DNA from 2 places in the Streptomyces sp. NPDC026417 genome. Region 1 is predicted to be linked to the other one. Evidence: riboswitches for the same ligand, from Rfam matches in the RefSeq annotation. Region 1 holds a riboswitch; the other holds the start of a gene.
The links. Region 1 has a riboswitch for cobalamin ahead of ACZ4NT_RS32960 (CbtB domain-containing protein). Riboswitches for the same ligand answer to the same signal wherever they lie in the genome.
Positions count from the first base shown of each region.

Region 2: another riboswitch for cobalamin. It lies ahead of ACZ4NT_RS23335 (cobalamin biosynthesis protein); the one in region 1 lies ahead of ACZ4NT_RS32960 (CbtB domain-containing protein).

Region 1 is NZ_JBVHPY010000028.1:27,665-31,867, reverse strand. It holds gene ACZ4NT_RS32980 (GNAT family N-acetyltransferase) at 1-362, opposite strand, end outside; gene ACZ4NT_RS32975 (DUF6479 family protein) at 790-1,158, opposite strand; gene ACZ4NT_RS32970 (four-helix bundle copper-binding protein) at 1,338-1,703, shown strand; gene ACZ4NT_RS32965 (histidine phosphatase family protein) at 1,778-2,359, opposite strand; cobalamin riboswitch at 2,485-2,645, shown strand; gene ACZ4NT_RS32960 (CbtB domain-containing protein) at 2,683-2,904, shown strand; gene ACZ4NT_RS32955 (CbtA family protein) at 2,930-3,709, shown strand; gene ACZ4NT_RS32950 (TetR/AcrR family transcriptional regulator C-terminal domain-containing protein) at 3,796-4,203, opposite strand, start outside.
Region 2 is NZ_JBVHPY010000015.1:66,827-71,029, reverse strand. It holds gene ACZ4NT_RS23340 (cobyric acid synthase) at 1-1,415, opposite strand, end outside; gene ACZ4NT_RS23335 (cobalamin biosynthesis protein) at 1,412-2,368, opposite strand; cobalamin riboswitch at 2,476-2,617, opposite strand; gene ACZ4NT_RS23330 (hypothetical protein) at 2,755-2,976, opposite strand; gene ACZ4NT_RS23325 (inorganic phosphate transporter) at 2,989-4,203, opposite strand, start outside.

The sequences.
Region 1 (4,203 bases):
AGCGCGCCCGTCTGGAGCCACAGCCGCTCGATGCCGAGCCCGAGGGCCGTCGACTCCACCGCGCGCAGCGCCGCTCCGGCGAGGCCCCGGCGGCGGTGCTCGCCGTGGACGAAAAGCCGCTTGACCTCGTGCCGGTCCGGGAGTCTGCGGAGTGAGGCGGTCGCCACGGGGACGCCGTCCGCGTAGGCGACCCAGGTGACGACGATCTCGTCCGCCGACGGCTGGGGGGCGCGGACCCGACGGTGCTCGACAGGGGCGTAGCGGGGGGCCAGTTCGGCGGACATCAGCTCCCGCAGCCGGACCGCCGCGGCGGCGTCCCAGCTGACGGATCTCCACTGGAGGGTCGCGGACGGCAGGCTCATGTGCTTCCTTGCGGGGAGGAGGGCGCGGGGTGCGTGCGCCCGTGCCCCTGCATGGTCACCCCGGCCGAGGACGCGTGTCCTCCCCGACGGCCCGTTGTTCGCAGAACGGAAACAGTGCGTTCGTGAAGGCGCCTTCGTGACGGGCGCGGGTGGACCTGCCTGCCGGTTCGGCCGACCGCGGGCCCGCCACCGACCCCCGTCGGCGGCACGCGCCCGCATGCCGAACGCACCCGCCCGCGCCACGATCCCGGTGCGGACGGCGCACGGCGGCGTGACCGCGCCCGGAGCGCGCCGCGGCGGCGTCCCGGGTACGCCCGCAGCCGGCCGTCGCGACGACGCCGGCGGGTCTGCTGCGGGCCGCGTGCGGCGGCGGCAGGCCCGGTCACGGGCCGGGAGGCCCGCCGGGGCCGGCCGGGTGGGGCGGCTCCTAGTGGGAGCCCGAGCCGCCGCCGCCGAAGGAGCCGCTGGAGCCGTGACTCCACCGCTGCCGAGTCCGGTCCTGGCTCGGCTTGGACGCGATGTTGCCGTGCGCCGCCAGTTGGTACGGGGTCAGGCGCTCGTCGCTGCGAGGCACCTCGTCGGGTTCGCGGTTCTCGGTCACCTCGAACACCGGCCCGCCCTCGGGGAGCTTCGGCTGCTCGTCGGCCCGCGGCCGCGGGGGCTCCTCGCGGCGCACCCGGCTGCCCATCCACATGGCGCCGCCCAGCAGAGCCACGACGACCAGACCGATCACCACCGGTGCGAAGCCGGCCACGAGACCGTGATTCGCCGCCACGTCGTATCCAAGTGTGCTCATGGCGCATCCGTCCCTTGAGTGTTCCTGGCGCGCGAGTACCCCTCGGGCCACACACGAACCGGGCCCTCCGGGAGCGCCGCACTCCGCACCCGCGGCTTCCGCGGACACCGGGTTCCGCACGGGCGGCGGGCGCCGGGTTTGACCGGGGCCGGCGCGGCAACCCGGACCGTGTGACCTCAATGACATCCGAGCAGGAGCTCTTCCGGTTCCTTGAGGACCGGTTCACGTGCGCCCAGGCGTGTACGGAGTGTGCGCGGACGTGCGCGCTGCGCGCGAGCCTCACGGATCCGGACGGGCCGAGAGAGCAGGAACTCGTACGCCGCAAGGGCATCATGTGCGCGGAGGTGTGCGACGCGACGTGCCGGATGCTCTCCGAGCAGAACGGCATGGACGAAGCGGGCATGCGCGTCCAGCTCGCCTGGTGCCGGGACGTCTGTCTGGAGTCCGCCGACGTCTTCGACGACCACCCCGGCGCGGAGGACAGCGCGAAGGCCTGCCGCGAGTGCGCCCAGGCGTGCATGGACTTCATGGCCACCCTGCGCTGACACGCCCGCGGTCCGGGGACCGTCGCCACCGGCGCCGCCTGCGACGGCGAGGTGCGGACCGGCGGCGCGCCTGCTCAGCCGGGATCAGCACCGGGCAGCGGGCGCCCGGGCCGGACGTTCCAGCGGTCCGAGCGGCCGCTGAGTTCCGTGGCGGTCAGCGGCGGCACGTCGACCCGCCAGAACGCCGCCTCGGGTGCTCCGAGAGCCCTCACCAGCGCCGCCCGCACGACCTCCGGCTCCACGACGGCGACCACGCGCCCCCCGGTGCGGCCGGCCGTGGCCAGCCCGCGGGCGACCCGGTCGCAGAACTCACGGACCGATTCCCCGCCGTGCGGAGCGCACTCCGGGTCCGCCAGCCACCGCACGACCGCCTCCGGCTCCCGCCCGCCCACCTCGTCCAAGGTCGCGCCGCGCCACCGTCCCACGTCGAGACCGGCCAGTTCCGTCACCTCGACGGCGTCCAGCCCGAGCGCGGCGGCGGTCTCCCGGCAGCGCACGCTGGGGGAGACCCACGGTTCGCGCACCGCCGGGAGCGTGCCCGCGGCGGCCCTCGCGAGCCGCAGCCCACCGGCGTCGAGGGAGCAGCCGTCGTCGAAACGGGCCTCGCGCAGCGCGGTGCTCGACGCGGCTGAGATCAAGGTCACTCGCGTGGTCATGAACCTGCTTTCATGAGTCGATTGCGTCCGTACCCGGCCTCAAAACCCGTATGTGGGAAGTGAGTTGACGGTAAACCCGGCACGTGGGGCGCACGCGGCGCCTCCCGTGCGCCCTTGGCCGGACCTCCGCTTCGCGGTACGGTCTCGACGATATTGACGACGGTACGGCGGAAGCCCGGTGAGAGTCCGGCACGGTCGCGCCACTGTAAGCCCGGCAACAGCCGCTCCCTCCAGGGGCGGTGGAGGCCGGGCAAGTCAGACCCGCAGCCGTCGTCCTGTGCACCACCACGATGGGACGCGAGTTCCCCAGGAGGTCCTGCCACATGGCGCAGTCCGTCGCTCAGCCGAGCGTCACCCCCACCGCCGTTCCCGCGAAGCTGCCGATCGGCGCGATCGCTCCCTGGGCGGTCTTCTTCGGCATCCTGATGCTGGTCCTGCTCTACTTCGTCGGTGCCGAACAGGGCGCCACCGCCCTCGTCTCCGGCGAGAACGTTCACGAATGGGTGCACGACGCCCGCCACCTGCTCGGCTTCCCCTGCCACTGACGGCGACAAGGAAGCGTACGAGTCGATGAACTCAGCAACAGTCAGAAATCTCCTGGTGCGCGGCATGCTGGCGGGTCTCGCCGCCGGCCTGCTCGCCCTGGTCGTGGCGTACTTCCTCGGTGAGTCCCGGGTGGACGCCGCCATCGCCTACGAGGAGTCGCACGCGCACCACCACGAACACGGCGTGGAGGTGGTGACCCGCACGATGCAGTCCACCGGAGGCCTGGCCACCGGTGTGCTCGTGTACGGCATCGCCTTCGGCGGCATCGCGGCCCTCGCCTACTGCTTCGCCCTCGGACGCATCGGCCGGTTCGGGCCGCGCGCGAGTGCGCTGCTGCTGTCGACGGCGGGTCTGCTCGCGGTGTACGTCGTGCCGTTCCTCAAGTACCCGGCCAATCCGCCGTCCGTCGGTGACGCCGACACCATCGGCACACGCACGACGCTCTACTTCCTGATGATGGTGCTCAGCGTGCTGCTGGCCGTCGCGACCGTGATCCTCGGCAAGCGCCTCGCGCCGCGGCTGGGCAACTGGAACGCCACGCTGGCCGCCGGTGCCTTCTTCGTCCTTCTCGTGGGCCTCGCCTACGCGTTCCTCCCGGCGGTCGACGAGGTGCCGAAGGACTTCTCGGGCACCCTGCTGTGGCAGTTCCGTCTGGCGGCACTGACGATCCAGCTGGCGTTGTGGACCACCTTCGGGCTCGTCTTCGGCGTGTTGGCCGAGCGCCTGTTGGCGCCCGCGAAGGCCACCGCGCAGGGCACGGAGGACAAGGCGGCGGCCGTTCCGGCGGCTCCCGTGGCTCCCTGAGCGTGCGGAGAACAGGGCGGGTCCCGGTCGACCGGGACCCGCCCTCCCGTCTGCGGACGGCCCGTTGCGCGAGGCGGCGCTCCTCGTCAGAGCAGTCGCTCGAATCCGTCCAGCATCGCGGTGAGCCCCGTCTCGAACCGCTCCGAGGGATCGTCGCCGGCCGCCTCCCCGCCCCGGGGCATCGCCGCGACGCTCAGGGCGTGTCCGACGGTGAACTCGCGCAGGCTGTGGGTGATCCGGCCGCCCTGGACGGTGCCGAAGCCCGCCGCGGCGAGATGACCGGTGAGGCGTGCGCAGGCATCCGTCGCCGCCCGTGAGCGCACCGGATGCGTCGCGAACACGGCGACGGCGTGCGGGTGGCCCAGCAGCGCGCTGCGCAGCCGCCGGCAGTACTGGCCGGCCACCGCCCGCCAGGAGCCGTCCCAGGGCAGCGACTCGAAGTCGACCTCGCCGAGGAGGAGTTCGGCGACACCGTCGAAGAGCGCTTCCTGGTC
Region 2 (4,203 bases), on a different contig from region 1:
ATCAGATCGCCGAGCAGGTCCAGCTGCTCCTCGCGCAGCGTGGCGAACGACGTGTCGTCGGCCGGCACGAAGCGGCGGCCCGCGGCGGCCGCCACCTCCCGCAGGAAGGCCCGCCGGAACCCGTCCGACTCCAGGGAGCCGTGCCAGTGCGTGCCCCAGACGGAGCCGACCCGGCAGCCGTCCAGGAAGGGGTCGCCGCCGGTGACCTCGGCGACGCCGTGGTGGATCTCGTAGCCCTCGACGGGTTCGCCGAGCGCTTCGCCGACGGGCCGCGTCAGGGTCTTCTCGCGCGCGAACCGCACGCGTACGGGCAGCAGTCCGAGCCCGTCGACATGACCGGCCCGCGACTCGACGTCGTCCTCGATGTGCTCCCCGAGCACCTGGAAACCGCCGCAGATCCCCAGCACGGGCCGGCCCTCGGCGGCCCGCCGGGCGATCGCGTCCGCCAGCCCCCGCTCCCGCAGCCACTCCAGGGCCTTCACCGTGCCCCGGGTGCCCGGTACGACGACCAGGTCCGCGTCGGCGAGCTCCTCGGCCCGGTCCACGAACCGCACGACGACCCCCGGTTCGGCGGCGAGGGCGTCGACGTCCGTGAAGTTGGACATCAGCGGGACGGCGCACACGGCCACCCGCAGGACGTCCTCGCCGACCGGCGGCGCCACCGCGGACTCCCTGACGGTCCCGCGCAGGGAGACCCGCAGCCCGTCCTCCTCGTCGATGCCGAGGCCGTGCCGGAAGGGCAGGACGCCGTACGAGGGCCGGCCGGTGAGGCCGTGCAGCATGTCGAGCCCCGGCTCCAGCAGGGAGACGTCGCCGCGGAACTTGTTCACCAGGAAGCCGGCGACGAGTTCCTGGTCCTCGGGCGACAGCAGGGCCACCGTTCCGAAGAAGGAGGCGAACACGCCCCCGCGGTCGATGTCGCCGACGACCAGCACCGGGAGCCGGGCGTTCCTGGCGATGCCCATGTTCACGATGTCGGTGCGCCGCAGATTGATCTCGGCAGGACTGCCGGCCCCCTCACAGATCACCGCGTCATACGTGCCCCGCAATGCGGCCAGGCACTCCAGCACGGTCCCGAGCAGCGACTCCTGACGGCCCCCGTGGTAGCCGCGCGCACTCATCTCGCCCACCGGCTTCCCCATGAGCACGACCTGACTGCTGCGGTCGCTGCCGGGCTTGAGCAGCACCGGGTTCATGAGCGCGGTCGGCTCGACGCGGGCCGCCTGCGCCTGCATGGCCTGCGCCCGCCCGATCTCGGCTCCCTCGCGCGTGACGAACGAATTGAGGGACATGTTCTGCGCCTTGAACGGCGCGACCTTCACACCCTGGCGCACCAGCCACCGGCAGATCCCGGCGGTCACGACGCTCTTGCCCGCGTCGGAGGTGGTGCCCGCGATCAGCAGTCCGCCACTCATGCCCCGGCCCCCCTTGTCCCGGCCTTCCCGATGAGCAGCCGCCCGGCGACGCAGACGCCCAGCGCGAGCCCGCTCACGCGTCGCGACAGCCGTACGGCCCGTTCGATGTCGTGGACCCGGACGGCGCGCCCCGCGCCGTTCAGCACGGGCCGGTGCTCGACCCTGCCGCCGTACGAGAGCGTGCCGCCCAGCCGGACCCCCAGAGCCCCCGCGAACGAGGCCTCCACGGGACCGGCGTTGGGGCTCGGGTGCCGGCCGGCGTCGGCGCGCCAGGCCCGTACCGCACCGCGCGGGTCACCCCCGGCGACGGCCGCGAGCGCGGCGGTCAGCCGGGCCCCCGGCCAGCCCGCGACGTCGTCGAGCCGGGCCGAGGCCCACCCGTAGCGGCGGTGGCGGGCGGACTTGTGCCCGACCATGGCGTCCAGCGTGTTCACGGCCCGGAACGCGACGAGGCCGGGCACGCCGCCGACGGCGCCCCAGACGAGGGCGCCCACGACGGCGTCGGAGGTGTTCTCGGCGACGGACTCGACCACGGCCCGGGCGATCCCGTCGGCGTCCAGCGCCTGCGGGTCCCGCCCGCACAGGTGGGGCAGCCGCTCGCGGGCGACGTCGACGTCCCCGGCCGCCAGCGCACCGCCGACGGCCCGGGCCTCCCGGCCCAGGGAGGTGCCCCCGACGACGGCCCAGGTGGCCGCGGCGGTCAGGGCGACGGAGGCGGTGGGGGAGGAGCGCACGCGGCGGCTCGCCAGCGCGGCGAGTCCGGCGGCACCGCCCGCGCAGACGGCGGTGTGCAGCGCGCCCCACCCGCGGTGGTCCCGCCACAGCACGCGTTCCACGGCGCCCGCGGCCCGGCCGAACGCGGCGACCGGGTGCCCGCGGCGGGGGTCGCCGAGGAGCAGGTCGCCGAGGAGGCCGGCGGCGGCGCCGTACGCGAAGACGCGATCGGCACGCACGGGGTCAGCCCGCCGTGGAGTGAAGTAGAACCCTCGTACCCAACAGGACCCGCAACGGGCAGCCGCGCATGGCGATATGTCCTCACTCAGGGTGTCCGCGCCCTGGTTCGAAGAGACCGGCGGTGAGAGTTCCTGGCTCCCGGGGACTTCCTTCCCCGGTCACAGTGGCGGGACCGCGCCGGATTCGCACCGGCTTCCTCTCCTTGCCGCCGTACTTGGCTCCGGCAGTCCACCACGGCCTCAGAACAGCCGTCAACTTGCTGTTGACCTGCGGAGGGAGAGTGTGCGAAGGCCCACACACGCGTGGGGTGCGGGACGGTGATCCGTCCCGCACCCCACGTGAAGTGATGCCGTGTTGTTCGGTGTTTGCCGGTTCTGTCCGACCGTCAGGCGACGATCAGGTAGATCCCGTACGCCACCGCCGCTGCGCAGGCGGCGAAGCAGGCGTACGCGCCGGTGACCGCCAGGGCGGCGGAACCGCCCTGCGCCGTTGCCGACTCGCGCTTGGAGAGGCCGACGATGCCCAGGGTGAAGAGGCCGACGAGGGCCACGGTGACCACGAGGCTGACTCCGAAGACGGAGCCGAGGGCTGCCCAGTCGATGTGCATGCTGTTCGTTCCTTAGACCGTGGCCGGGCGGGTGGGCTCGGTGGAGGGGCCGGGGTCCGGGGCCGGGATGGTGGCCGCCAGAGCGAGGTCGGCCGTGGCGACCGGACCGGCCGGCGGCGGGGTGACCGCGGCGATCGCGGTGGTCACGACGCCCGCGGGCTCGGCGTCGGCCTCGTTCACGTTGTCCATGGTGACCGGCTGGCGGCGGGAGAGCGTCCAGATGACACCCGCGCCGGCGACGAGCAGCACGCCCGTCGCGACGATGCCCCAGGTGCCCTGCTGGGTGAGGAACTCGGCGCCGGCGCCGACGAGGCCGGCGGCCGGCAGGGTCAGGCCCCAGGCGACGAACATCCGGGTCGCGGTCGACCAGCGGACGACTCCGCCCTTGCGGCCGAGGCCCGAGCCCATGACCGCGCCGGAGCAGGACTGGGTGGTGGAGAGCGAGAAGCCCAGGTGCGAGGAGGCCAGGATGACCGTGGCGGCGCTGGTCTGGGCGGCGAAGCCCTGCGGCGGCGCGAGGTCGGTGAGGCCCTTGCCCATGGTGCGGATGATGCGCCAGCCGCCCAGGTAGGTGCCGAGCGCGATGGCCATGCCGGCCGACACGATGACCCAGGTGGGAGGGTTGGAACCCGGCGCGAGCACGCCGCCGGTGACCAGGGCGAGGGTGATGATGCCCATCGTCTTCTGCGCGTCGTTCGTGCCGTGGGCGAGCGAGACCAGGCCAGCCGAGGCGATCTGGCCGGCGCGGTAGCCCTTGGCCGTCGCCTTCTCGTCGGCGCGGTTGCCGATCTTGTACGTCAGGCGGGTCGCCAGCATCGCGGCGAGACCGGCCACGATCGGCGCGGCGACCGCGGGGATGAGGACCTTGGTGACGACGGTCGAGCCGTTCACCGACGACCAGCCGGCCGACATGACCGCGGCGCCGATGAGGCCGCCGAAGAGTGCGTGGGAGGAGCTGGAGGGCAGACCCAGGAGCCAGGTCAGCAGATTCCACAGGATGGCGCCGACGAGCGCCGCGAATATGACCTCGGTGCGGATGCCCTCTTCGTTGATGATGCCGCCGGAGATCGTCTTGGCGACCTCCACCGAGAGGAAGGCGCCGACGAGGTTCAGCGCGGCGGACATCGCCACCGCCGTCTTGGGCTTCAGAGCGCCGGTCGAGATGGTCGTCGCCATCGCGTTGGCAGTGTCGTGGAAACCGTTCGTGAAATCGAACACGAGAGCGGT